DNA from 3 places in the Pseudoalteromonas sp. MM17-2 genome. Region 1 is predicted to be linked to each of the others. Evidence: predicted binding sites of a transcription regulator. Region 1 holds the regulator's gene; each other region holds the start of a gene.
The links. The regulator MetJ, encoded in region 1, represses methionine synthesis genes. The targets are predictions, from matches to a motif close to TAGACGTCTAGACGTCTA.
Positions count from the first base shown of each region.

Region 2: metE (5-methyltetrahydropteroyltriglutamate--homocysteine S-methyltransferase) is a predicted target of MetJ. The motif match lies at 6,061-6,078, and genes of this name have one in related genera.
Region 3: metA (homoserine O-succinyltransferase) is a predicted target of MetJ. The motif match lies at 1,119-1,136, and genes of this name have one in related genera.

Region 1 covers NZ_JAKRFV010000005.1:100,726-110,626, reverse strand. Annotated here, with positions in the region: gene hslU (HslU--HslV peptidase ATPase subunit) at 1-1,273, opposite strand, end outside; gene hslV (ATP-dependent protease subunit HslV) at 1,285-1,803, opposite strand; gene MHM93_RS06350 (SPOR domain-containing protein) at 1,958-2,488, opposite strand; gene priA (primosomal protein N') at 2,508-4,733, opposite strand; gene rpmE (50S ribosomal protein L31) at 4,958-5,173, shown strand; gene MHM93_RS06335 (malic enzyme-like NAD(P)-binding protein) at 5,640-6,884, shown strand; gene metJ (met regulon transcriptional regulator MetJ) at 7,077-7,397, opposite strand; gene metB (cystathionine gamma-synthase) at 7,577-8,737, shown strand; gene metL (bifunctional aspartate kinase/homoserine dehydrogenase II) at 8,747-9,901, shown strand, end outside.
Region 2 covers NZ_JAKRFV010000029.1:781-10,681, reverse strand. Annotated here, with positions in the region: gene MHM93_RS17860 (hypothetical protein) at 1-575, shown strand, start outside; gene MHM93_RS17855 (DUF3307 domain-containing protein) at 568-1,323, shown strand; gene MHM93_RS17850 (2OG-Fe(II) oxygenase family protein) at 1,356-2,195, opposite strand; gene pyrC (dihydroorotase) at 2,412-3,455, opposite strand; gene metE (5-methyltetrahydropteroyltriglutamate--homocysteine S-methyltransferase) at 3,581-5,851, opposite strand; gene MHM93_RS17835 (LysR family transcriptional regulator) at 6,151-7,041, shown strand; gene MHM93_RS17830 (DUF2589 domain-containing protein) at 7,303-7,881, shown strand; gene MHM93_RS17825 (hypothetical protein) at 7,956-8,651, shown strand; gene MHM93_RS17820 (hypothetical protein) at 8,657-9,220, shown strand; gene MHM93_RS17815 (Nif3-like dinuclear metal center hexameric protein) at 9,227-9,901, opposite strand, start outside.
Region 3 covers NZ_JAKRFV010000015.1:47,649-57,549, reverse strand. Annotated here, with positions in the region: gene ettA (energy-dependent translational throttle protein EttA) at 1-84, opposite strand, end outside; gene MHM93_RS12830 (DMT family transporter) at 166-1,053, opposite strand; gene metA (homoserine O-succinyltransferase) at 1,200-2,147, shown strand; gene MHM93_RS12820 (homocysteine S-methyltransferase family protein) at 2,137-3,192, shown strand; gene metH (methionine synthase) at 3,205-5,835, shown strand; gene MHM93_RS12810 (hypothetical protein) at 5,825-6,097, shown strand; gene MHM93_RS12805 (hypothetical protein) at 6,097-7,155, shown strand; gene MHM93_RS12800 (hypothetical protein) at 7,152-7,712, opposite strand; gene MHM93_RS12795 (hypothetical protein) at 7,717-8,637, opposite strand; gene MHM93_RS12790 (class I SAM-dependent methyltransferase) at 8,847-9,901, shown strand, end outside.

The DNA of each region.
Region 1 (9,901 bases):
TGACGTATTCGCCGTCAATGGTAAGACGTGAGCCTGCCTTATCGGAAGCATCGAAGGATATTTCTTCCATCAATCGCTCCATGACTGTGTGCAGTCGACGAGCACCAATATTTTCTGTCTTTTCATTCACTTGCCATGCTGCTTGAGCAATGCTGTCAATGGCATCGTCGGTGAACTCAATAGTCACTTCTTCGGTATTCATAAGCGCGATTTGTTGCTCCGTTAACGAAGCATGCGGTTCAGTCAAAATACGCTTAAAGTCATCGGCGCTGAGGGCGTCCAACTCAACTCGGATCGGTAAACGACCTTGTAGTTCAGGGATTAAATCCGAGGGTTTGGCCATTTGGAACGCGCCAGAAGCAATAAATAGAATATGGTCAGTTTTCACCATACCGTGCTTGGTGCTCACACTTGAACCTTCAATAAGCGGCAGCAGGTCACGTTGTACCCCCTCACGGCTTACATCTGGGCCATTTGCTTCACCGCGCTTACAAATTTTGTCTACTTCATCTAAGAACACAATACCGTGTTGCTCAACAGCTTCAATAGCGAGCTCTTTAACATCTTCGGGGTTAACCAGTTTGGCGGCTTCTTCCTCAACAAGTAGTTTAAAGGCTTCTTTAATCTTCAACTTGCGCTTTTTGGTTTTGCCGCCGGACATGTTTTGGAACATGCTCTGTAGCTGGTTGGTCATTTCTTCCATGCCGGGCGGTGACATGATTTCAACATTAGGCGCTTGCTCAGCAACATCGATTTCAATTTCTTTATCATCGAGCTGACCTTCACGTAATTTCTTACGGAAACTTTGGCGGGTACTGCTATTTTCACTTGGTTGTGACTCGCCCCAGGTGTCTTTAGCTGGTGGCAGTAATGCGTCTAAAATACGTTCTTCTGCAGCTTCCTCAGCACGGAAGTGGTGTTTCTTCGCCTGCTGCTCACGAACCATCTTAATGGCAATGTCGACGAGATCGCGGATAATAGTTTCTACTTCTTTGCCAACATAGCCAACTTCAGTGAACTTAGTCGCTTCTACTTTCAAAAAAGGAGCATTAGCAAGTTTGGCTAATCGGCGTGCTATTTCAGTTTTACCCACACCGGTTGGGCCGATCATAAGGATATTTTTCGGTGTTACTTCCGGGCGCAGGCTCTCGTCGAGCTGCATACGGCGCCAACGGTTGCGCAGGGCGATAGCCACCGCTTTTTTAGCATTGCTCTGACCAATAATGTGTTGATCAAGCTCGTGAACGATTTCTCTGGGAGTCATAGCTGACATGGCAGCTCCTTTTACAATTCTTCGATAGTTTGGTGGTTGTTGGTAAATACGCAGATATCGCCAGCGATTTTTAAGCTGCGTTCAACGATTTCACGCGCACCAAGCTCGGTGTTTTCTAGTAATGCAATCGCGGCTGATTGGGCAAAGTTGCCGCCGCTACCAATCGCAATTAGGTCATGTTCAGGCTGTACCACATCGCCATTACCAGTAATAATTAGTGAGGTGGTTTCATCAGCAACAGCAAGAATGGCTTCGAGTCGCCTTAAGGCTCTGTCACTGCGCCAATCTTTGGCCATCTCTACAGCGGCTTTGGTTAAATGTCCTTGGTGCATCTCTAATTTACTTTCAAAACGCTCAAAAAGGGTAAACGCATCGGCTGTACCGCCTGCAAACCCGGCGATCACTTTACCGTTGAAAAGACGACGCACTTTACGCGCGTTGCCCTTCATTACCGTGTTGCCGAGCGAAACTTGGCCATCGCCGCCAATAACAACCTTGCCTTCACGGCGTACAGAAACGATTGTGGTCATGTGTGTCCTTATACCCAGTCTGGGTGTTTGTAACTGTCTAATAGCGAGGAAATATGGGCATTAAAAAGGGATTTCAAGGTAAACTTGCAATCCCTTTATGTGATTTGCTGTGCCTGCTAGGTTATTTACATGGCGATAACGGCTTTCGCTTTGCCTAATTCCACAACCAGATGCCACAGCCCATGATTTTTGCCTGACGCTTAAGCTTGTTCTTATCGCTCTCTGCGCCGCGCTTGGTCGGATAGGGGCCTAACCGTACTCGAAACCAGACGCCATTGCTGCCTTCAGTGCGCCTGATTTCTGATACTAGCCCGACAAAGGCTATTTTGGCCTTGAGCGTTTCCGCCTGCGCATAGGTTCTAAATGACCCGCATTGCATTTGATAAGGGCCTTTTTGCTCAATTTCTTTAACCTCAACCTCTATCTCGGCTTGCTTTATTTCGTTAATAAATTCGGGCGTTTGCGGTTTTTTAATTTCTGGCTTGGAGGCGCTTGGTTTCTGCTTAACTTGCTCAACAGCCTCAGGATCAGCATTGGTTTTTATATACCAGAGGCCGTAAGCGAAGCCGGCGAGTAACAAAATGGCCAAAGCAATAAGCACAAGCGGCAGAGGCTTTTTTGCTGGGGCTTTTTTGTTCTTACCACGCTGAGGTCGTTTGCGATTTATATAGTCGTGCTGCGCCATAATTGTTTTTGTGTTCTCTTTACATCATGTCTATGGGATCAACGTCCAAATTCCAGCGTACTTTTTGTGCCAGCTTATTACTACCGAGGTAGTTCATTAGTTGCGCCAAAAAGCCGTGTAGCGCGCCTCTATCTTGCCCTTGAATATGCAATTGATAACGGTATTTGCCAGCGACTCGTTCGAGCGGTGCGGGAATCGGACCCAGCAATTGTATCTTAGGCACGGGGGCTGCGGGAACTAAATCCGATAAAAAGCGCAACAGTAGTGATAAATCATGCGCTTCCGCCCTTAGCAGGGCTAAGTGCGAAAACGGTGGCATTTCTGTTTCATGGCGCTCTTGCAAAGCATAACGAGCAAAGTGTTGGTAACCATTGTTGACTAAATCTTGCAATAGTGGGTGCTCTGGGAAGTGAGTTTGCAGTAACACGGTGCCTGGTTCGCCACTGCGACCTGCGCGTCCTGCTACTTGAGTCACTAGTTGTGCTAAGTGTTCGGTGGCACGGAAATCACATGAGTATAACCCGGCGTCGACATCAAGAATAATGACTAGGCTGACATCAGCAAAGTGGTGGCCTTTGGCTAGCATTTGTGTGCCCACCAATAGGCGCGCGCCGCCGCGATTGATGGCAGCCAGTTCTTCCTCCAAACTGCCTTTACGTCGTGTTGAATCTCGGTCGATACGGCTGATGGGTGTGTCGGGAAATTGCTCGCTTAATGCTTCTTGCAATTGCTCGGTGCCCAGCCCCACCGGGTTTATTTGTGTGCTACCACAATCCGGGCATTGCATGGGCGGTGCACTTTGCTCGCCACAATGATGGCACACCAAACGACGCATGGCCTTGTGGTAGGTCGCGCTGGTGCTACAACGCGAGCAATCGCTGAGCCAGCCGCACTCATGGCAAATGAGCGAAGGGGAAAAGCCGCGACGATTCAAAAACACCATCACTTGCTTTTGTCTCGCCAGCTCACGCTTGATATAGGCAAGGGCGCTATGGCTGAGTCCAGCCTCAAGGTGCTGACCTTTAATGTCTATGAGTTCAAATTGATTGTCACTGCTGGTTTGTGCCCGTTGAGTGAGACTGAGCAATTGGTACTTATCGGACAATGCACGGTTGAGTGTTTCCAGGGCAGGGGTCGCGCTGCCTAGAACTAAGGGAATGTTTTGCTGTTGCGCACGGTAAGCGGCCAGATCACGGGCGTGATAGCGTAGGGTGTCTTGCTGTTTGAATGAGGCGTCATGCTCCTCATCGACAATAATCATGCCTAGGCGTAAAAACGGCATAAAAATCGCCGAACGTGTGCCGATCACTATAGCACAGCTACCTTTTTGGCAAAACCGCCAGGTTTGCAAACGTTCATTATCTGTCAACGCTGAGTGCCAGAGCATAATTGGCGTATTGGGGAAGCGGCGGCGAAAGCGGTTTACCGTCTGTGGTGTTAGGCCTATTTCAGGGACCAAGACTAAGGCTTGTTTGCCCTGTTGCAAAACCGCCTCTAAGCACTGCAGATACACCTCGGTTTTGCCGCTGCCTGTGATCCCCTCAAGTAAAAAAGCGGCAAAGCCTGGGGATTGGTTAATGGTTGTGCAGGCGATGGCTTGTTCGCTGTTTAACCTTGGTTTGTTGGCCACCTGTAATGGCTGCTCGCGCCATTGACTATCAAATTCAACTGCTTGAGTTATTAGTTTTTTATTGATGAGGGCATCAATGGTGGCTTTGGAGTAGCCCAGAGCTTTAATTTCCGTGGTGGGCGATTTCCCTGATTCAGCTAGCTGCTTAAGCAAGGCTTGTTGCTTTTTCGCCCGCAGTGTCGGTTGTTGTTGCCCTTGCTCGGTGAGTTGCAGGTAATTAATGCTGGTTTTATCAATATCCGCGCCTTCACGCAGCGCTTTTGGCAAAGCGGTAAAGACGGTTTCACCTAATGGATAATGATAATAGCGAGCAGTAAATTGCAATAACTGTAGGTGACTGTCATCAATAATGGCAGTGCTATCGAGCACGGCTTTAACGGCTTTGACTTTATCTTCCGGCATCTCTGTGCTGGCTTTTACCTTTAACACCATACCGGTCAGGACACGCGAACCAAAAGGAACACTGACCCTTACCCCTACAGTCACGGCGCGAGAGCGCAACTCGATGGGCAATAAATAGTCGAAGCTACGGTGTAAGGGCACCTTAAGTGCTACTTCAAGGTAGCACGGGGTCGCGTTGCTACTGTGGCTGTTGGAATCGCGAGATGATGGCAACAAAAATCAGGCCCCAAGAACTAGAATATAGCGCTAATGTACTAAATTCATGGCGCAGTGAATAGCCGCAATTAAAGCTTGAACATTAATCAGGAGTAAAATAAAATACGCGGCCTTAAGGGTGCTGAGCGGGTTATATCCATGCTTTGGCACATTGAAACTAACGCGTATGGTGCCAAACTTCGGGTTTGGAGAGCGATACGGCCTATTTAGAGGTAACCCCCATGAAAGAAGGTATCCACCCTAAGTACGAAGCAATCAACGCAACGTGCTCTTGTGGCAACAAATTCCAGACAAGCTCTACCCTGTGTAAAGACATTCACCTAGACGTATGTTCAGAGTGTCACCCTTTCTACACTGGTAAGCAAAAGATCCTTGATACAGGTGGTCGTGTAGATCGCTTCAATAAGCGCTTCGGTGCGCTTAGCAGCAAGAAGTAATCTTTGCTTGTCGAGAAAAGCACCTTCGGGTGCTTTTTTTGTGTCTATGATTTTTATCCATCCCCATTATTCATACTAGCCATTTCACCTTAAGCTCTAGCTCATTTAAAGTGACAAAAAAAGCACAATAATGACGCTAAAGTTCACTAAAATTCACTTACTTTGTTATTAGCGAACAATAAGATTCGTTATCCGAACGGTATTCTTTTTAGTTATATTAAGTTATTTGGATATAGCATTATGCATGGCTTTAGGTGGTTTTTTATGCATGCATAAGTCCCTATAGTGCATGGAATATCAAAATTTACACATAAAGCTTTAGATAATGTGCATGAATTTGGGCTTAAAACCCTTTAATTTCGTACAACAGGATAGACCTGATATTGCTTGAATATATTTAGAAAAGCGGTATGGTTTGCCTTAACTAGCTGAACTCTCACATACATTTCTAGCAGGATACTCGTTCATGTCTGACTTTCGTGAAAAAGCCCTCGATTACCACGCTAACCCCGTTCCAGGAAAAATTAGCATTGAACTCACCAAAAGCGCCGAGACCGTTAACGATCTCGCTTTAGCCTACAGCCCAGGTGTTGCAGAGCCGGTGCGTGAAATCGCTGCCGATGCTAACAATGCTTATAAATACACGGCCAAAGGCAACATGGTTGCTGTGATCTCTAATGGCAGTGCCATTTTAGGGTTGGGTAACTTAGGGCCGTTAGCGTCTAAGCCGGTCATGGAAGGCAAGGCGCTACTGTTCAAGCGTTTTGCTAATCTTGATTCCATCGATATCGAGGTGAAGCATCGCACCACGGAAGACTTTATTAACACTGTAGAAAATATTGCCGATACCTTTGGCGGTATTAACCTCGAAGATATTAAAGCCCCAGAGTGCTTCGAAATCGAGCAAGCGCTCATTGAACGCTGTAATGTGCCAGTATTTCATGATGATCAACACGGCACTGCTATTGTCACTGCCGCAGGCATGCTAAACGCCTTAGAAATTCAAGGTAAAGATATTCGTGATGCCTTGATCGTGTGTTTGGGAGCTGGCGCAGCGGCAGTTGCGTGTATGGAGCTGCTTATTAAGTGTGGCGCTCAGCGCGAGCATATTTACATGCTTGACCGTAAAGGGGTGATCCACACGCGTCGTGATGACTTAAATGAATACAAGCAATTATTTGCTAACAACACCGATAAGCGCACCTTGCAAGACGTTATTGCCGATGCCGATGTGTTCGTTGGTGTTTCTGGCCCAGATTTGCTCTCAGCTGAAGACCTTAAATTGATGGCCGACAAGCCGGTCATTTTTGCCTGTTCTAACCCAGACCCAGAAATTAAGCCGGATGTGGCACACAGTGCGCGCAAAGACTTAATTATGGCCACTGGGCGCTCTGACTACCCGAACCAGGTGAATAACGTACTGTGTTTCCCATTTATTTTCCGTGGTGCACTGGACGTGCGTGCCACCGCTATCAATGATGAGATGAAAATTGCCGCTGTAGAGGCTATTCGCAGCATCGCCAAGGAGCCAGTACCTGAGTCAGTGTTAACGGCATCTGGAGTGAGCGAATTAGAGTTTGGCGCGCAATACATTATTCCCAAGCCCATGGATCCACGATTATTGCCACGCGTAGCGAAAGCCGTGGCGCAGGCGGCTGTGGACTCAGGTGTTGCGCAAATTGATATGCCAGCGAATTATATGGCTGAGTAATCACTTTACTACTCAGCGCTAGAAAAAAGAAAACCCAAGCTTAGTGCTTGGGTTTTTTTATGGCTTGCAAAGAGCAATTGCTTCACTAACCGCTTTTCATACAGGCCGACTTGCGACATGTATGAACAACACTAAGCTAGCTCCTGCAATGAGGCCTAATGCTCAGGGGTTAGTTAAACTTGCTTGTCTTTGTTAGTCCTCTCCGATAACAGGCACTTCCACACCCATTTCTTCCATAATTTTTCTCACCTCTTCAGGTACCTTCTCCGGATTATCTTTTCGGAGATCTTCGTCATTTGGCAGCGGTTGACCAGTAAAGGCATGTAGAAATGCTTCACACAGCAACTCACTGTTGGTGGCGTGACGAAGATTATTCACCTGGCGGCGAGTACGTTCATCGGTTAATACTTTTAAAACATTGAGCGGGATGGAAACGGTAATTTTCTTTACCTGTTGGGCTTTTTTTCCATGCTCCGCATAAGGGTGAATGTATTCACCATTCCACTTGGCCATAATTTGCGTCTTATTTTTGGTCACTTAGGCATCAATAAGGGCGAAATTTTATCGCGTTGGTAAGGATAGTCAAATATTCATAAATTAGCTATTTAGACGTATAAATGTTTTGACTTCTAAATTGTGTTAATTTAACCTTTTAGACGTCTAAACATCTATTTTCTTGATTGGGGGCAAATATGTCACAACTAAAAAAAGACACCATCGCCGTGCGCCATGGTATTGATGCCGATAAGCACCACGGTGCGGTGGTGCCACCCATTCATTTATCGACCACCTATTCCTTTGCTGATTTTGATAGCAAACGCGAATATGATTATGGTCGTAGTGGTAATCCCAATCGGGATATTTTGGCGCAAACCTTAGCGCAACTAGAAGGGGGAGAGCACGGAATTATCACCGCGACAGGTATGGCCGCAGTGCATCTAGTGACGCAGCTACTGACACCCAATGACACGCTAGTGATCCCCCATGATTGTTATGGCGGCAGTTATCGCTTATTTACCTCTTTAGCCAAGCGAGGGTTGCTTAAGGTCGAGGTTATCGATTTCACTCAATCAAACTGTTACCAACGCTTAGTGGCCGCCAAACCCAAACTGGTGTGGATTGAAACGCCCAGTAATCCCATTTTGCGACTCACGGATATCCGCGCAGTGTGCGATGCCGCGCAGAGCATCGGCGCGCTGGTTGCAGCCGACAACACGTTTTTATCTCCCGCCTTACAAAACCCGTTGTTATTGGGTTGTGATGTGGTGGTGCATTCGACCACTAAATATATCAATGGTCACTCCGATGTGGTCGGTGGTGCGGTGATCACCAAAACCAAAGAGTTAGGTGAAGAGCTGGCATGGTGGGCTAATAATATTGGTATTACCGGCGCCGCTTTCGATAGCTATCTCACCCTGCGTGGTTTGCGTACTTTGAAAGTGCGCCTGAAGCAGCATGAAGAAAATGCCTTGGCGATTGCTCAATACCTTGAACAGCATCCTAGTGTGCAGTCAGTTTACTACCCAGGGTTGAGTTCGCACCCACAACACGACTTGGCAAAAGCGCAGCAACAGGGCTTTGGCGGTATGGTGAGCTTTGACATTAAAGGCCAGCTGCAAGACAGTGCAAAATTCCTCACCTCAGTACAGCAGTTTACCTTAGCGGAATCGTTGGGCGGGGTGGAAAGCCTTATTTGTCACCCCGCGACCATGACTCATGCGGGCATGGACAAGGCCGCTCGACTTGAGGCTGGGGTCGGCGACACGCTTATCCGGATTTCTGTAGGTATTGAAGATAAGCAAGATCTTATCGATGACTTAGATGCCGCTTTTAACGCGTTAGCAAGCAAATAAGAGGATACTATGACTCAGGTTGTACATAAGTTTGGTGGTTCGAGTCTCAGCAACGCGGCGCGTTACCATGCGGTCGCCAATATTGTTATCGGCAACAGCCAACTCGGTGACGTGGTGGTGGTCTCTGCGGCGGGCAAAACCACGGATACGCTAGTGAAGTTGTGGCAGGCCTATCAACAGCACGATAGCCATGGTTATCATGATGTCTTGCAGTTGCTACGCACCCATCAGCATGAGCTTATTGATGAGCTATTAGCAGCGCACCAAGCACACGCTCTGCAATCACAGCTTAATAGTGAGCTTCAGCGCATAGCTGAGCAATTGCAGACAAACACCTTAGATGAGGCGTCCTTATTAGCCCATGGTGAACTGTGGTCGGCCCGCTTGCTGGCGACCTATTTGCAGCAGTTAGGCTATGCTGCGCAAGATCTTGATGCGCGGCAGCTACTGTGTATGCACCAAGGGCAACTACTGCATTTGGACAATGAAAAGCTCTGCGAGCGCCATATTGCCAGGGATAAAATCAACGTCGTAACGGGGTTTATTGCCGCCGATAGCAACCAGCAAACAGTCACCTTGGGACGCAATGGCAGTGACTACAGCGCCACTTTATTGGCCCGTTATGTCAACGCCAAACAAGTTTGCATATGGACCGACACGCAGGGGGTTTTCAGCACCGACCCACGTAAAGTAGCCGATGCCTTAAAGTATCAAAAAATTTGTCGTGGCCAAGCCAACCGCCTTGCCCAGTTAGGTAATCCGGTATTGCATGCGAAAACGCTGTCGCCTTTGCAAGGTAGCGCGATTAAGCTATCGGTGCGTAGCTCCTATGACAGCGATGCCAGTGGCACTGAGATTGTCCGCGAAGGTTACTGTAAGCATAAACGTTTTTTGACCACCATAGAGGGCGTTGACCTATATCGTGTGTCGAGCCTTAAAGTGGATGAACTGGCAACGTTAAGCCAGCTTATACAGCACACCATAGGCCATTTTCAGCAGCAGGGTATAGACTTTTTGATTGTACCCAGCGCCCATAGCACTCTTATTTCCCGTGAGCTGGGAGAGCGTGGACAACTCGTTGAGTCAAATCTCAATGGGTGCGCCTTAGTCAGCCCAAACCAGTATACTCAGCAAGGCTACCAAGAAATGCTGGCATGCTTAGAG
Region 2 (9,901 bases), on a different contig from region 1:
GTAAGCTAAGCAGTGACGACTATGACAATGCATTATATAGCCTAGAGCAAGGGCTACGCGCTATCTGTGAACGCTTCGATGGCGACTTTAGCATTTATCGCGGTGATGCCTTCCAATGTATTCTTAGCCAAAGCCCCACCCCTTTGCTAGCCAGCATTATGCTGCGGTTGTTTTTACGTGCCCGAGCTCTGGACGCACGCATTAGTGAGGCATGGGGCCCGATAGATAACTACCGCAAAGACATAAAAACCGCCACCGGTCCAGCGCTACTCCTCTCGGGGACGGGCTTAGATAATATAAAAAATATGCGTCTACGTCTTAGTCTACACCAAATAGACATGAGCCCAAGTTTTGTATTGAATATTCGCTTTATAGATAACCTGATCAGTCACACCAGTGCCAAACAAGCACAAGCCTTGTATTTGTACCATTGGTTACGTAATAATGACCATGCAACCATAGCCAAAGAGCTTGAAACTTCAAGAGAAAACGCCACCAAGCTACTTAACGCTGGCAACTACCACCTCGTTGATGAATTTATAGCCGTAGCCGCAAAGGAACATGCTTATGGATGAGCAAATAGCACTTCTACTGGCGCTATTATTAGCGCACTTTATTGCCGATTTTTATTTGCAACCAATGCACTGGGTGCACAATCGCAACACTTACCACTATAAATCAACCAAATTAGCACTGCATGTGTTAGTTCACGGCGCGTTATCGGCCACCGTGCTTATTGCGTGGGAGCACATTTACGGCTTAGGAGAGTGGCCGGGCGTGTTGCTGGCTACATTGAGTATTATGCTCAGCCATTGGCTCATTGATGTAGGAAAGTCCTATACTCGAGGCGGTATTATACCCTTTGTCGTTGATCAGCTCGCACACATAATGGTGATCATTTCGCTGTGCCTGTGGCTCAGTGATGCAGATACCCTCACACAATGGGCGAGTCAGGGGCTGAGTACACAATCATTATGGGTAACGCTGCTTGCCTATGCCTTGGTTTTAAACCCCTGCTCCGTGGCTATTCGCATGTTATTGGAACGCTGGCAGCTACCTTGTAGCCATAATGAGCAACAGCTGCCACAGGCGGGCCATAGTATTGGCGTACTTGAGCGCGTGCTGATGCTCACCTTTGTACTGATTGATGAACTCGCTGGTGTCGGTTTTGTGTTAGCGGCTAAATCGGTGTTTCGCTTTGGCGATTTGACCAATAGCAAAGAAAAGCACCTGACCGAATACGTGATGCTGGGCACCTTATTAAGTGTCACCTTAACATTGGCCATCGGCCTCGCTACCCGCGCCTTGTTAAACACCCTATAACGAAAAAGCCCGCTAATGCGGGCTTTTTCCAATTACTTTACGCCAAGCTCTCGTAAACGCTCTTGTAAGTAGCTATCTGCTGTATAGCGCTCGGAGAGCACCACATCCGGGCGCGGATGCAAAAACAGTGGCAGTGAAATACGTGATTTCGTTGACGCTTTCCCCGTCGGGTTAATAACGCGGTGAATGGTCGAAGGGAAGTAATCACCTGATGCTTCTTGCAGCATATCACCAATGTTGATGATCAGATTACCGAAGTCACTTGGCACATCTAACCAACCACCCTCTTTAGTTTGCACCTGTAAGCCAGGCTCGTTCGCTGCAGGTAAAACCGTTAATAGGTTAATATCGCCATGCGCCGCCGCGCGAATAGCACCCGGCTCTTCGTCACCGGTCATTGGCGGATAATGAAGTATACGCAGTAAGGTTTGCTCAGAGTCCTTGATCATGTCTTTAAGATCAATGGAAAAACGTTTTTGTACTTCTTCTGGTGCGTGCGCTTGCACCCAGCTCAATAGCTCGCTAGCAAACTCATTAGCAAGTCGGTAATACTCACGAATTTGCTCTTCTAGTTGTGCCGGGACGCGACCTTTAGGGTAAACGTGGTAATACTCTTTAATGTCTTTAACATTGAAGCCTTTGGCTACTTCACTTACTTCCGGTGGAAAATATCCGTCTTGTGTAGTCTTATCATATAAAAACTCGTGCTTTTGCTCAGAGTTGAAAAAAGCCTGCCAATTTTCATAAATTGATTCCACTAAAGACTGCGGGATCGGATGGTTCGTCAATACCCCAAAGCCGGTATTGCGAAGAGACTCGACAAATTCAGCTGGAGCGTTGGGCGACTGATAGTCCACTGTAGGTAAGTGCATGGTAAATTTCACCTGTTCGTTGTAGCGCTAAGCACGAAAAACATGCTTAATTTTAGCGCCAGAGCTTAGTCAAAGCCACCATAATTCATAAGGACAATTGTCCGCAGAACCGTCTCAGCGAAGCAGCTATTGACGCAGATCAAAGTAACAGCGCAGCTGACATCGCATGGCGGGATAGCCAATAAAAAGCCCGGTATCAAACCGGGCTTTAAACTCTTAGTCCTTAACCTGCCAGTTAAGTGTTTCACCGGCGCAGATAGGGATCACTTTGTCATCGGCAAGTGGATAACTTTCAGGCACTTTCCAGGGTTCACGCACCAACGTAATAGTATCGCTGTTACGCGCAAGGCCGTAAAAGTCAGGACCAAAATGACTGGCAAAGCCTTCTAGTTTATCCATCGCACCGGCTTGCTCAAACGCTTCTGCATACAGCTCCAATGAAGCATGGGCGGTATAGGCACCGGCGCAGCCACAGGATGCTTCTTTTTTATCTTTTAAATGCGGTGCCGAATCGGTGCCCATAAAGAATTTCGCGCTGCCACTGGTAGCCGCTTCAATCAAGGCTTGTTGATGGGTATTACGCTTAAGAATCGGTAAACAGTAGTAATGCGGGCGAATTCCACCAGCCAACATATGATTACGGTTATATAGTAGGTGATGAGCCGTAATAGTTGCTGCCACATTGGTTGATGCTGAGCGCACAAACTCCACGGCATCGCGGGTAGTAATGTGCTCGAGCACTACTTTCAACTCAGGAAAATCAGAGACCACTTTTTTCAGTTTGGTTTCGATAAACACTTTTTCACGGTCAAAAATATCGATGCTGGAGTCGGTCACCTCACCATGAACCAAAAGCAGCATGCCAACTTCTTGCATTGCCTCAAGCACAGGATAAATGTTTTCAACATCCGTCACCCCTGAAGCCGAGTTAGTCGTCGCGCCAGCAGGATACAATTTAGCCGCGACAATTTTACCGCTGGCTTTCGCTTTACGAATTTCTTCAGGCGTGGTGTTATCAGTGAGATAAAGTACCATTAATGGTTCAAATTGCGCGCTAGGACCTGCCGCCATGATCCGTTCACGATAGGCTAATGCCGTCTCGGTACAGGTCGCAGGTGGCACTAGGTTAGGCATAATAATCGCGCGGCCAATATAGCGGCTCGCATCACGCACGGTATCTTTTAGCTGTTCACCATCGCGTAGGTGAATGTGCCAATCGTCAGGACGAGTGAGGGTAATACGTTGCGGGGTACTTGTCATTGCTCTTATCCACTGAAAAATTTGTGTGATCTTAGGGGGGATACAAGGGAAAGTAAAGCAATCTGCGGGGTAATACCTAGGCTGAGCGGGGGTGCCTAGGCCCACCCCGCTACAGTGACCTTAATTTAGTTCAGCTCTTGTCGTGACTCCTTTGCGGCCTCTACCATGTTATAAAGCGCAGCTCGGGTTTCTTGCCATTGTCGCGTTTTCAAACCGCAGTCAGGGTTAACCCATAATCGCTCAACAGGTATTTTCTGTGCAGCTTTGTGAATTAAGGTCTTTATCGACGCAACATCGGGCACATTAGGAGTGTGAATATCATACACACCCGGCCCTATTTCATTGGGGTAATCAAAGTGTTCAAAGGCATTCAGTAACCCCATATGAGAACGTGACGTTTCAATGGTGATGACATCGGCATCCATATCAGCAATAGCGCCAATAATGTCATTGAATTCACTGTAACACATGTGGGTATGAATCTGAGTTTTATCCTCGGCGCCGCTGGCAGCCACGCGAAATGCATAAGTCGCCCAATCCAAGTAATCTTGCCAATGACTTGTTTTTAACGGCATGCGCTCACGAAAAGCAGGCTCATCAATTTGAATAATGCCAATGCCCGCATTTTGCAAATCCACAACCTCGTCACGCAGCGCTACCGCGATTTGCTTGGCTATAGTGGGATTGTCTAAGTCATCACGCACAAAAGACCAAGATAGAATCGTCACCGGCCCAGTTAACATGCCCTTCACCGGTTTTTTTGTAAGTGACTGCGCATAGCGGCTCCAATGCACAGTCATTGGTTGCGAACGGGCCACATCACCCCAAATGATCGGTGGCTTCACACAGCGCGAGCCGTAGCTTTGCACCCAGCCAAACTGAGTAAAGGATACGCCCTCGAGCAGTTCACCAAAATACTCGACCATATCGTTACGCTCAGCTTCTCCATGCACCAGCACGTCCAAACCAAGCGCTTGTTGCTCTTCAATGACGTAGCGAATTTCAGCTTCCATTTGCGTGTGATACGCCTGGGAGTCTAAAGTACCATTTTTAAAATCCCGCCGCGCTTGGCGAATAGCTTGGGTCTGCGGAAAAGATCCGATAGTGGTGGTCGGTAATAGTGGCAGTTGCAAGGCTTGGCGCTGGGTTTTCGAGCGCTTAGAAAACGCACCTTGTCGCTGTGCGTCTTGCGCACTGAGCGCCGCAACACTTTGTTGCACCCTCTTGTTATTCACTCGCGTTGAGCTTTGCCGAGCCTTAACCGCAGCACTGTAGCGATCAATGGCAGTGGTGTCGCTGCTATGCAGTGCATGACGTAACAGTTGCAGCTCTTGACACTTTTGTGTTGCAAAAGCCAACCAGCTTTTTAGTTCACTGTCGAGCTGCTGCTCCTGCTCTAAATCTACCGGAGTATGAAGCAATGAACATGAAGGGGCTATCCACAACCTCTCGCCCCGCTGATCAGCAATAGGATGTAATTGTGCATGCAACGAGGATAAATCCGCACGCCAAACGTTACGTCCATTAACAACCCCTAAGGACAACACTCGCTCATTGCCTACGGCCTTATCTAAAGCCTGTATATCCACCGTGCTCGCCAGCCAATCAAAATGTACTCCGTCGATGGCGTAATCTTGAATATCATCAAGATGATGGCTGACATTATCAAAGTAAGTGGCCAATAGCAGCTTCACCCCGTGGCCAGATAAACTCGTAAAACTGTCTTTCAAGGCTTGGCGATAAGCACTATCCAATTCTAGAGCGAGAATAGGCTCATCAATTTGCACCCACTGAACCTGTTGCGCTGCAAGTTTGTCCAATATCTGCTGATACACCTCAAGTAACTGAGGCAATAGCGCAAGTTTGTCAAAAGGTTCATCGGCGCATTTGGCTAAGTATAAATAGGTCACCGGGCCGATAAGCACAGGCTTTGGTGTATAGCCTAGTTGCTGTGCTTCACTGACCTGGGTAAATAACTCTGAATCAGTCAGCGAAAAGCGCTGCTCGGCGCTGAGCTCGGGCACAATATAATGATAGTTGGTATCGAACCATTTGGTCATTTCACTGGCGGCACAGGCACACCCTGAGGGCGCTCGCCCACGAGCAATACGAAATAAGGTATCGAGAGGGTGGCTATCTGCGCTGTGATGACGCGCTGGCACGGCTCCGACCATTACCGTGGTAGCGAGCACATGGTCATACCATGCAAAATCACCAACGGGGAGCAACTCAATACCGGCCTGTGCTTGCAAAGCCCAATTTTGCTTGCGTATCTCAGCCCCTTTTGCTCGCAATGTGGACTGATCGATGGTGCCTGCCCAGTATGCCTCAAGGGCAAATTTAAGCGCCCGCTGCTTGCCGATTCGAGGGAAACCAAGATTATGTATTAATGCCATAACAAAACTTCGTTTAGCTATATAGATGGCTAAACATTAGATTTCTCTACCCCACTGTGCAACCGCAGCTTTCTCACCATTAATGTGAATTTTATTCATAGCTAAAAATTATAAGTAAATGCCAAATTAGATGACACCGCTGTCATTTTTGTTGCTATAGTGGAATTTATCTATGGTTAGCTTTGCGTTTACATTTTATACATCAATTATGGACGTCTAGACTTTGAAATGTCTATTACGATGCAGTAAACTGTATTCACGTTGAGCACCGCTCACAATTTTTATGAGATTTACTAAAGATGATAGATATAAAACACCTCAAGACTATTTCCACCTTGAAAGAGACCGGCTCTTTAGTGAATACCGCACGTGAGCTGTTTTTAACTCAATCTGCACTTTCTCATCAAATCAAAGACTTAGAAAACAAACTCGATTGCCAATTGTTTGAGCGTAAAACCCACCCGGTACGATTTACACCACAAGGCATGCTGCTATTAGAGCTTGCGCATGATGTACTACCAAAAGTTGAAGCGGCGAAATGCCGTTTGAAAGAGAGCTTAAATCAGCCAATTTCGCAATTACGCTTGAGCGTCGAGTGCCACGCCTGTTTTCACTGGTTATTACCGACAATTAAAGAGTTTAATAACTTTTGGCCCGACATTCACGTGGACTACGAACGTGGTTTTAGTTACGACGCTATTCCTGAGCTGCTTGAGGGCGATTTAGATCTGGTATTAACCTCGGATATACGTGACCCAGAGCGCCTAGAGTACGTGCATTTATTCGATTTTAAGCTCAAGCTGATCGTTGCCCCCGACCATGAGCTGGCTAATAAAGCTTATGTCACGGCGCTGGATTTAAAAGACGAAACCATTATCTCCTACCCTATTCCTCGCGAGCGCCAAGATATTTTCAAACACTTTATCCAAAACGCGCGTTTTGATGGCACCTTGAAAAGCGTTGATCAAGGCTTGCTTATTTTCCAATTAGTGAGCGCCGGCATGGGTGTTGCTGCGCTACCTGATTGGCTTGTTACCCCCTATGAAGCGCAAGGGTTAATAAAATCTATTCCCCTTGGTGCATTGGGTCTTAATCGCCCCATGTACTTGGCCATGAAAAAAGAAATGAAAGATAACCCTGTCTATCGCCACTTCTTGAATACCTGTAAACAAAATAACACGCGTAAATAGCAAAGGCTGGGGCTGATTGGTCAATTGGCCCCATTGCACACAGACGCACTGCTCTGACCATTTCAACAGCCCCTTCACTTTAGTCCCTTAAAAAGAACAACTTAGAAATTAACAGGGACAAAGGTAAAAATAAAGTTAACAAACTAACTATCACTCTTGCCTTTTATACACTATAAATCTTGTGTGTTTTTTATACACACCTATCTCGAGTAGGCAGTGTAACTCGAGCCTCAACCGCGCCGTAAAAAAAGGAGAATTTGTATGGCTATTGGCGACGAACTATCGAGTATTGATTTTAAATCTATGATTGGCGGCCCCCTTGATGCTGTGGTACGCGCTCAAGCGCAATCGGCTCAGACCTCGGTAGATTTTATAAAATCTGTCGGCTTTGACGCTGACAGCAATGAACCCACCATGATCACCTTCAGTTATATGAAGGCCGTAGAAACCCGAGATGGAGATGGTAATGTGACCGGCACAGAGCCGAAGAAATTCGACCTTACCGTACCCATCTTAACCATGTTACCCATTCCATTTATTCGCGTTGAAGAGACCACTATTGCTTTTAACGCAAAGATAAACTCAGTGCAGGAGTCCAGTACTTCCTCCTCTCATGAGCTCAATAGTAAGCTCTCGGTGAAAGCAGGTTGGGGGCCAGTATCAGCTAAACTCAGCGCCAGCTACTCGTACAAGAAGTCGAGCTCAAGCTCATCGAAAATTGAGCGTACCTACAGCCTGTCTGTTAATGTTCGTGCCGTTCAAGACGAGCTTCCAGCGGGAACGGAGAAACTGTTAGGCATTTTAGAGAACTCTATTACTGAAGTGGAATCGGCGGCATAACGCCACATTAACTAACATAGGGGGCAAAGCCTTAGGCTGCGCCCCCTTATCTAACTCACTAAGAGGGAAACGCCATGAGTGAATTAAGTGAGGTGCTAGGATCGCTGATGATAAGCTTAGTGCACGCACGCCGCCTTGCCGACGAAGAAACAGCTGCCGTAGCCGAATATTACAAAGATCACCCCTTACTTGAGGGCATGAGTCTACCTCGGGTGCGCGTCCCTGAGCTGACCATAGATATGCCATTGACCATAAATCAGCACATTCCGGCTAAAAATGCCGAATTAGACAGCCCCGCCAATGTTCACAAAGCCTTGATGAGCCACTTTAACCAAGCACTCGATGACGAAGATATTCTCAGTCGTACGAAAAGCTTTCAACATAATTTCGACAGAGAAGCCCGTGCCGCATTGGATAAAGTAACAGAGCGCCAACGTAACGGAGATGTGCGGATCAGCAAAGAGAGTATGGTCAGAGCCGTTGACGAAGCATTTCAAAAAGCCCTGAAAAAAAGCGGCTCCGATAAAGAAGTACCATTTGAGCGTCTCAGTGCGGTGAATAAGCAGGTGCGTCACAATGTTTCCGCTATCGCCTTAAAATCGCGCTCCACTCCACCTACGATAAAAACCAGCGTGGTCAGCTCCGAGGTGAAAGAAACCGCCACACCTCAGAACAGCATCCGTCTTAACATTACCATTCGTGAAGAGGGCTTAGAATGGGCCACAGGCATTGAGAACGGCCAGACCAAGAACAAGCTGATGCCGGAGTAACGGCCATGCAATCCGTTCTCAAAGAAACCATTATCACACAATTAATGTTGTTACCCGCACTCAGTGACAAATACCTGGCGCAGGAGTCCAGCTATGTTGTTGATGCTGCGCAATGGCTGAAAGATACGGAAGTCAAGCTAGCACCTTTGCGCAGCCCTTTAGTCAGTGCCCTGAGTTCATTGCGCGGGCTGATTGAAGCCTGCGACGATGGCTATCAAGATCCATCCGTACAAAGCCATAGTCGCAGTAAACGTAAAGGCAAACGGGCTTTCGTTGCCGCCACCTTGAGTAAAGCAGAGCAGCAACTCAATGAGGAGCTGCAACGCATTGAGCAACACTTTAGTGAGGCCAACGATAAACTCGCGCAGCTGCTTGCCTTGGGGTTTGCTAAGCAGCCGCTGCCCATTCCCGAGACCTTAACAACTCACTATCTTGATAGTATCTGGCAAACATTAGGAGAGCACACAGACACCCAAACCATGTTTTTATATCTGCAGGCACGCTACAGCGCCACCGACCGCCGCTATCTCTTGCAGCAATTGTTGCACAACATGCTGGCGCAGCAATAACCGTCGCTATACTGGATTATCAATATCGATAAAGGTGACATCCAGATGATGCTCACGCGCTAAGAATTCACCTAGGGCTTTGGCGCCATAGCGCTCAGTGGCATGGTGCCCAGCTGCGAAGAAATCCACTCCTTGCTCTCGGGAGCTATGAATAGTTTGCTCCGAAGCTTCTCCGGTTAAATACGCATCCAGCCCCAGACTCGCAGCCAAATCTATATAGCCTTGCCCGCCGCCGGTGCATAATCCAACAGTTTCAATTACCTCATCGCGTACCACTGAAGCCAGCGGCGTTCGGGATAAGACATTGGCAATTTTATCAGCAAAAGCCTGCCCAGACAGCGGCGTGCGCAAACGCCCCCACACCGGCACACTACTTGGGCCACTTTCCATGGGCCCTTGAATTTCAATATCCAACAACTGTGCTAGCTGCGCATTGTTGCCTAGCTGGGGGTGGATATCCAAAGGCAAATGATACGCAAACAGATTGATACCGGCGCTGAGCAGCGCCTCAATGCGGCGCTTTTTCATACCGGTAATGGCTTGTGATTCACCCTTCCAAAAATAGCCATGATGAACAATTAATGCATCAGCTTCGAGGGCCACGGCTTTATCAACCAGTGCCTGACTTGCAGTCACACCCGTGACCACCTTTTTGATGTGCGCACGCCCTTCAACCTGCAG
Region 3 (9,901 bases), on a different contig from region 1:
GATGTCTTTTAAGATAGTGCGTTTAGGTGGCACCACCTTTGACACGCGACTCATCGAGAAAATAAACTTATCAGGTAAAACCATGAAAGGAGCCTTTACAATGTGACTAATTTAAACTGCCGTTATTGTAGAGTTTCTATGGTGAAAGCGTCAACGAATGGCCCGTTAATTTGCCAATAATATGGCCACTCCAGCCAGCGCCAGTAAACCGCCCACTATCATACGCCAAGTCACCGGCTCGCGTTTAAAAAAGCCAATCGTCATGACCATCAGCGGGGCGGTGGCAAAAATAGTTTGTGCAATAGCCGGGTCGGTATGCTGCACCGCCGCCAATTGCAGCCACAAGCCAACAAAGGTGCCGAAAAAAACAGCCACGAGCAGCCAGCGTTTGTTATCAATACCGTGCAGTCGAATGGCTTGGTATAGGTCGCTGCGTTTTATAATCATTACCAGTAAAGCCACGCTCAATGTGCCGGCAAGGAGGCGAATAAGGGCGGCCCATAGGCTACTCATCGACTCAGTATTCATAGCCCCTTTTGACATCACCATGCCACTGGCTTGGCACAAAGCCGCAAGTAATGCGAAAGCCACGCCTTGAAAGTAAAACTTCTTATCAACTGGGGGCAAGTGGCGTTGAGGTAATACCGCGAGGATCACCCCCACCGAAGTGATGGCGATGCCCAACCAGGCCAGTAGCGGTAAGTACACACCTAACAGCACAATATTGAGTATGCCAGTCAAGGCTGGGGCGAGAGATTCGATTATTAAGGTTCGTGCTGGGCCAATACTGCGCAGGGCGCCAAAGTAGGCGCTATCGCCAATGGCGATACCGATAACCCCACCGGCGATAAGCCAGCCCCATGAGGTGAGCTGCACTGGCATGGCCCCATCGCCAAGCAGCGCCATGGCAATCACCATCATTAAAGAAGCGAGTAAGCCTTTACTTACATTTAATTGCAGCGGTGAAAGATGATGACTGAAGCCTTTGTACAATAAGGTAGAAAAGGCCCAAACCACGGCTGCACTGATTGCTGCAATTTCACCTATACCCATCATCGACTCTTAGTTAATTAATCGCGGGCATTATTGCAGCTAACTCATTCACTGCAACTTTATTTTGGACGTCTAAACATCTAGAGGTTGAAATTTCCAGTGTGGCGTTCATAATAGCCTCTTATCTTCTAATTCGGAGTACCGCCATGCCCATTACGGTTCAAGACGCTTTGCCAGCCATTATGGAGCTGCGCCAAGAAAACGTATTCGTGATGCCAAAAAGTCGCGCTCGGACTCAAGAAATCCGGCCCATGCGCTTGGCTATTTTGAACCTGATGCCGAATAAGGTGGAAACCGAAGTGCAATTTATTCGTTTGCTGGCGAATACGCCATTGCAGGTCAATGTTGACTTACTGCGTTTAGATACGCACCGCTCTAGCGCCAACTCAGAGCAGCATCTGGATATGTTTTATCAGTATTTCTCAGATGTTAAAGACAATAATTACGATGCCTTGATTGTTACCGGCGCGCCCTTGGCTCACTTAGAATATGATGAAGTAGGTTATTGGTCGGAGCTACAAGCGTTCTTTGATTGGGCGGAGCACCATGTGACCTCGACGCTATTTAGTTGTTGGGCGGCGCACGCTGGGCTTTTCCATCACCATGGACTTAAGCGTCAATTGCAGAAAAATAAGTTGTGCGGAGTGTTTGAGCATCAGTGTTATTTTGACCACGCGGCGTTAACCCGGGGCTTTGACGATCGCTTCTTAGTCCCGCATTCGCGTTATGGCCATATTGATATTGCTGCGATAAACGCCTGTAAAGAGTTAGTCGTGGTAGCAGGCTCGCCAAGGGTGGGTGCTTACTTACTTAAGAACCAGAGCGGTTCGCAGGTGTATATCACCGGACACCCTGAATATGATGCCGATACCCTGAAAAAAGAGTATTTACGTGATTGCGATAAAGGCGCTGACGCACCGATGCCAGAAAACTACTTCCCTAATGGCGACCCAGCGCAAGAGCCCTCGAAAACCTGGCAAAGCCATGCCTTTTTGCTATTTTCGAATTGGCTTAATTACTACGTTTACCAAACCACTCCCTATGATATTAATCTGGTTAGCCAGGATGTAAGGACTAACAACTATGCCGAATAAACGTGATGCATTAACACTGGCCCTCAACGAGCGCATTTTAATTTTAGATGGCGCCATGGGTACGATGATCCAACAGCATAAGCTCGAAGAGCATGATTATCGTGGTGAGCGGTTTCAAGATTGGCATGTGTTGGTCAAGGGCAACAACGATTTATTGAGCCTCACTCAACCGCAGTTGATAGCACAAATTCACCGTGAATATTTGGCAGCGGGCGCCGATATTATTGAGACCAATACCTTTAACGCCACGACCATTTCCATGGAAGATTATGACATGGCGAGCCTAAGCCGTGAGATTAACCTCGAATCGGCCCGGCTGGCACGCGCAGTGGCCGATGAGTTCACCGCTCGCGAGCCACACAAACCGCGCTACGTGGCCGGCGTACTGGGGCCAACATCAAAAACCTGCTCGATTTCGCCGGATGTTAATGATCCGGGCTATCGCAATATCACCTTCGATAAGCTGGTGGCCGCGTATATCGAATCGACCCTGGCGCTGATAGAAGGTGGTGCCGATCTGATTTTAATTGAAACCATTTTCGATACCCTCAATGCCAAAGCCGCTTCCTTTGCGGTAGAAGAAGCGTTCGAACAGGCTGGAGTGACTCTGCCGGTGATGATCTCCGGCACCATCACCGATGTTTCGGGTCGAACCTTGTCAGGGCAAACCACCGAGGCGTTTTATAATTCCATTCGCCATATTAAACCGCTCTCCATTGGCTTGAACTGTGCGTTAGGGCCAGATTTGCTGCGTCAGTATGTGGAAGAGTTGGCTAGTATTTGTGAAACCTACACCTCGGTGCACCCCAATGCTGGGCTGCCGAATGAATTTGGCGAATATGATTTAGAAGCCGAGGAAATGGCACAAGAAATCATCGACTGGGGGGAGCAAGGGTTTATCAATATTGTTGGTGGCTGTTGTGGGACCACGCCCGAGCACATTAAAGCCTTTAGTGATGGGCTAAAAAACATCGCTCCACGTACTTTGCCCGAGCTGCCGGTGCGCATGCGTTTAAGTGGCCTTGAAGCCTGTAATCTCAATTAAGGGGCCAATAACATGAATAATACTGCAACTTTTACCAATGTCGGCGAGCGCACCAATGTGACCGGCTCGGCGCGCTTTAAACGGCTGATCCTCGAGGAAGATTACGAAACCGCGTTAGAGGTGGCACGTGAGCAAGTTGAAAATGGCGCGCAGATTATCGATATCAACATGGATGAAGCCATGTTGGACTCTAAAGCGGCCATGGTCACCTTTTTGAACCTTATCGCCTCAGAGCCCGATATTTCGAAAGTGCCCATTATGGTGGACTCGTCGAAATGGGAAGTAATCGAGGCGGGACTAAAATGCATTCAAGGCAAGGCGATAGTGAACTCTATTTCCCTCAAGGAGGGAGAGCAGCCGTTTCGTCACCAAGCCAAGGTATTAAAGCGCTTCGGCGCCGCTGTGGTGGTGATGGCCTTTGATGAAAGTGGCCAAGCAGAAACCGCCGAGCGGAAGTTTGCTATTTGCGCGCGCTCTTATCGCATCTTGGTCGATGAATTGGGCTTCCCGCCAGAAGATATTATTTTTGACCCCAATATCTTTGCCGTGGCCACCGGCATAGAAGAGCATGACAACTATGCCGTGGAGTTTATCGAAGGAACTCGCCGCATCAAGGAGAACCTTCCGCACTGCAAGGTATCCGGTGGTGTGTCTAACGTCTCTTTCTCGTTTCGAGGCAACAATCCGGTGCGTGAGGCTATTCACTCTGTGTTCTTGTATCACGCCATTCAAGCCGGAATGGATATGGGCATCGTCAATGCTGGTCAATTAGCGGTGTATGACGATATTCCCTCTGAGCTGAGAGACGCCGTTGAGGATGTGATTTTAAATAAAGATGCCGGCGCCGGAGAGCGGTTGGTGGAATTAGCGCCTAAGTATTCGGGCATGGCGCAAGCTGAGAAAGTTGAGGATTTACAGTGGCGCAGTTGGCCGGTGGCAAAGCGCTTAGAACATGCCCTAGTTAAAGGCATTACAGATTATATTGATGAGGACACCGAGCAGTGCCGACAGCAGTTTGCTAAACCCATCGAGGTCATTGAAGGGCCGTTGATGGATGGCATGAATGTGGTGGGTGATCTGTTTGGGGCCGGGAAAATGTTTTTGCCGCAGGTGGTGAAATCAGCGCGCGTGATGAAACGCGCGGTGGCCTATTTAGACCCTTACATCGAAGCCGAGAAACAAGAGGGTGAAACCAACGGTAAAATTGTCATGGCCACAGTAAAAGGCGACGTTCATGATATTGGTAAGAATATTGTTGGCGTGGTGTTACAGTGTAATAATTACGAGGTGATTGATTTAGGGGTGATGGTGCCCGCTGAAAAAATCCTACAAACCGCGATAGACGAACACGCCGATATTATAGGCTTGTCGGGGCTTATCACTCCCTCTTTAGATGAAATGGTGCATGTCGCCAAAGAAATGAAACGCCGCGATTTTACCATTCCGTTGCTGATTGGTGGCGCGACGACGTCAAAGGCACATACCGCTGTAAAAATTGAGCCCCAATATGACAACGGTGTGGTTTATGTTAATAACGCCAGCCGTGCGGTGGGCGTGGCATCTAGTTTGCTAAGTAAAACCGCGAAAAGTGAGTTTTTGAGCAAAACTAAAGCAGAGTACGAGCGAGTGCGAGAGCAACAAGCACGCAAGAAACCCCGCTCCAAGCCCATAGGTTTGCAACAAGCACGCGCTAATCATGCCCAGCTTGATTGGCAAAACTACACTCCGCCTGTGCCTAAACAGCTAGGAGTCCAAGAGTTTCACTCGGTGCCAGTGAGCACCTTACGGCAATATATCGACTGGACGCCATTTCTTATGACCTGGTCTTTGGCCGGCAAATACCCGCGTATCATGAATGACGAGGTGGTGGGTGAGCAAGCGCGCTCATTGTTTGCCGATGCAAATGCAATGTTGGATGAGTTTGCGCGCCAAGGCAGCATTCAACCAAAAGGGGTGATTGGCTTATTCCCAGCAAACCGCGTGGGCGATGACATAGAAATATACCGCGACGAGCAGCGTGACGAAGTGATTTTACGTTCGTGTCAGTTACGCCAGCAAACGCACAAAAAGGGCTTTGCTAATTATTGTTTAGCCGACTATATCGCGCCTAAAGGTGTTGCCGACTACTTTGGCGCCTTTGCCGTGACCGGCGGGTTAGAAGAAGATGACTTAGCCCAGGCCTTTGATGACCAAGGTGATGATTATAATAAAATCATGGTCAAAGCGGTGGCTGACCGCCTTGCAGAGGCCTTCGCAGAATACCTGCATGAGCAAGTGCGTAAAGTGTACTGGGGTTATGCCGCAGACGAAGCGTTAAACAATGATCAGCTCATTCGTGAGAACTATCAGGGTATTCGCCCTGCGCCAGGCTATCCAGCGTGCCCAGAGCACACTGAAAAGGCTAAGATTTGGGAATTACTGAGTGTTGAAGAGCGCATCGGCATGAAACTGACGAGCTCCTATGCGATGTGGCCGGGTGCCGCCGTCTCGGGTTGGTATTTCTCACACCCTGATTCGAAATACTTTGCCGTGGCAGGGATTCAACAAGACCAAGTTGAGGACTATGCCAACCGCCAAGGAATGACGCTGGAGGAAGCCGAAAAGTGGCTAGGCCCGAATTTGGGGTATGAAAGTGCAACCTAAAGCCGCGAAAGTGAATGCACTAGCAAACCATTGGGCTATTTTGAGCTCAGGCATAACGGTCGCGGGAAAATCTATCGACCTAATTGATATGGCTTATGATGAATTATTGGAAGAAGAGCTGCAATTCACTCTAGCTACGTGGGGATATAGGGAAGGGAAGCTACCTGTGCATCAGCTCTATCCTCGAGGAATGGGGGCAGGTAATAAGCTTACAGTAAAAGACTTTCTGAATTATTTTTATGGTTACATCTCTGCAAAATAATGCGTATTGTATATTTATTAATAGCTTTTTTAATTCAAAGCGAAGTTAATGCCAGCGTAAGCTTGCTTTCTCAATATGAGCTCGATGGAAATCATTATGAGTCTGTTGAGTATCATCCTTCAGGGGAGCAACTGGTATTTACTTTGTCAGCGGATATTACCTTTCTTCTAAACACAAAAACAGGCGATATAGATAGCTTAAGTTTTTCCCATCAGGTTAGTCAACTAGCCGAAGATGGAGAGAACCTGTATGCGATAGTCGACGAAAAAGTTGTAAAAATCGATGCAAAAAATGAAGTGTCTGAAGTTGCATCGGGCTATGAGCTTAGCTTCCTAGGGGATAAGTTATTGGTTAATGATCATTATCTGATGGCTGGCACTTATTATAAAGAGAAACGGAAGCCCTCACTTAAGATGAAAGAGTTACCTGCGCCTTTTAGTATCAGAAAAGATAATAGCTTAGGCGAAAAAACAGCAGCAACAGTTGCTTATAAGCAAGGGATGTTTTTTGACAGTTCAGAGCTGCAATTATGGGATTTACCTAGTGGCAAATCAATTGCTAAAAAGGAGTTCAGTGGACGTATTTTTGCCCCTCACTTTGTTGATGAGAAAAACGCTTTGTTATTAGTGAATAATATAGACTCGCTCTTTTTATGGGACTTTAAAGAAGATGAAATTTTAGATAAGCAGAGCGATTATAAAGGTCATCGGCTTTACCAGATGAAAAATACTTTACTTGAGGTGAGTTCAGATAAAGTTAGTGAAATTCGCGTCAGCGATAAAAAAATAACTCGTGGTTTTGAGTGCCCACTAGCTGATGAAAATATTTATGTGAATTCAGTATACGCAAATGCAGATTTATTGGTGTTAGAGGTTTTTCAATCGAATACTTCATACGCAAGAATATTCAAAATTATTGAAGGCCAATGTGAGCAGGTTGCGATATTAGATGAGCCTACTGAAATTAGGGTAAACCCTATTCGCAACGAAATTGTTGCATTGTTTACTCATCCCGATAGTTATGAAAAATCGTTATTAAAAGTGTTTGCGGTGCATTAACGCTTGGAGTCTGCTTCAAGTAACTCTGCCAACTTCTGCTTTACTTGTTGCGCGCTGGTATCAGATGGTTGCTGAGATAGCCAGTCAACGAGTTCGTTGCGTACGGGGAAACCTTCTTTTATACAATGACTCTCATTTGCTAGCCAGATATCGGCTGAGCCAATCGTGCCCCGGCCGTAGGCGCTGCATAGGGTGTAACCCTGAGCACTAATATGGTGTTCAATGAGATAGGTGTAGACTGGCGTGGCAATTAACATCAATACCAAGGTCACGCCGCACAGCTTAAACCAACCGCTAAGTAGCCTATCACTTACTTGGGTATGAGTTGCTCGTAACCACAGTAAGTAGGTTAATACGGCAAAAACGGGGGTGGCCAATACCAAAGAAGGAGAAAAACTGCGCTCCCGAAAAGCCAGAACATGCTCTCCTAGGGCTGTACTTACTTGGCTCACTTCACTGAACATTGCATAAGGGAGCAGTAAAGTAAGTACACAGAATAAAGCAAAAAAGCAGAATAGCTTTACTCTGTCCATCGTTGTACTTTGCACGTCATCCATTGTGCTATCTATATCCGCCAGAGTAAGGAAGCCCAAATAAACGGTGCATAAACCCGATGGGGTCTTGTTCGTACCACCGCTGCGCCCGGTCTATCTCTCTACGTGCTTGCTGAAAGCTTTGTTTTAAATCGTTTTCAACCGCTCTTAGACTAGCTGCTATTTTTTCTGCTATCGCATCAGTATCAATGAATGTATAGGCCAAACCAGCCAGAGCTGCACCCACCACAACAACGGCAATCATAGGGCCAACGGCGACGGTTGCAGCCGTTCCCACAACGGCAGTTACCGCTCCCCAGGCAATACCTGATGATGCTGCTGCGATGGCAACATCAACAGATAAACCACCAATAAAGTCGTGCCATGTTTTACTATCATCAATCAGTTGCTCCAAGGCATGAAATCCTGCAGAGATAAGAATCGTTAACACAAACCCTTGCTTAATAGAGCTTTGCGCTCCCAGCTTACCGATACCGAAAGATACTAGCTTAGGGTTATTGGCTAAGTACCGGGTTCCCGTCAGGTGTCTTCTCAGGCCTGAGTAGCCTTTGAAAATAATGTAGTTTTTCCCAGAATATGACTTCACTTTGAATTTATCAAAGACTGAACCGCTACGCTGCATCTCTAGCGCAATCGCTGTCAAGGCGGCCACATCCAGCCCTAAAGGGACGAGCCCTGAACCATTTTTAACCCAATCGCGATGCGCTCGCCAAAGCTCAGGTACAATATTGGCGCGTTCCATAATTGATTCGAACCAGGCGGCGATTCGCTCATTAGAATGACCTTGGGTGCGTTTTACGTTCACAGCGTAATCAAAAAACTCCCTGTCATTAAGATGGATAAAGTTATGCTGGTTAGACTTTAATAGATGAGCGAGTTGCTGATCTCGCTGCTTATTTCTTAATTCTTCTCTTGCATTGATGAGCATTGAGGCCTCCATGCTATGTTCCTTTTATCGCTATTCTCATACAAGGCCGCAGAACAGTCAATCGCTAAGCTCATGTCTTATATGAAATTTTATTGAATTGTCAGCTTGTTGCAAAACCCTCATTAGCTGAGCACAGTGTAATGCGCTGTAATGACACACCAAGAGGGGATTTGCTAACAATAGTGCATGTTTCCCTTTGAGCCTGATTAATGACCCTCAAGCAGTTACAACAGCTAGTCGCAACCATTATTGCAGCGCCAGTGGACGCTGGTGTTGTTAAGCAACCTATTCATGCTTTGGTTAACGCGTTAGAGCAAGAAAGTGGTGTTTCGTCGCGAGCGGATATGAATACATCGCACGGAACATATACCGAGCATGGGGTGGCAATTTCTCCGGTACAAGCTGCACGCTGCTCCTTGGAGCCACTGCGCACCCAAGTGTTTATGCAAGGGGTTGCGGCGGCTATTAACGATAAAGTCCACGGTGATAAAGTAGTCCACATCCTCTATGCGGGCACCGGCCCTTTTGCCACCTTATTATTGCCCTACCTCGCATGCCACCCCGAATTACCGGTGCGGGTGACATTGATGGATATTCACCAGGAGAATATTGAGGCGGTCAAAAAATTGGTTGCATGCTGGCATATTGGGCACTTAGTCAGCGAATATGTGGTTGCTGATGCGACCTGCTGGCAACCTGACGCGCAAAGTCGATTCGATATCGTTATTTCTGAAACGATGACAGCACTGCTTCGTCGTGAGCCCCAGGTATGGATATTTAAAAACCTCGTGCGTTATCTGCAAGCACAGGGAGTGTTAATTCCTCAAGTGGTTTCTTTGCGAGCTTGGCTAGAGCGCGCTAAAGAGCGGGTTTTGATTGATGAGTACTTTCGCCTCGATAAAGCGGCAGCACAGCGCTTAGCGCGTGATGATATTACCGATATACGTGGTGAGCTTGTTATTCCAGCGCAGCATCAAAGTGACGATCATTTTACGCTGACCACGGATATCCAAGTTTATAATCACTGCGTTTTAAGCGAAGGGCAATCGAGCTTAACCGTGCCATTTTCAGTACCGCCGCAGGCAACTTGCCTTTTTGCGGGCGCACACGTTCCTTTTCACTATGCCAACCCCAGGCAGGCCGATTTCATATTCGATTTTCCACACGATAAACGCCTAGCCGCACACACCTTACCCAGCATTAATGACTGTGCAGATCTCGGGCTCATTTATATAAAGAGGGCGTTTGCGCAGTGTTTATGGGC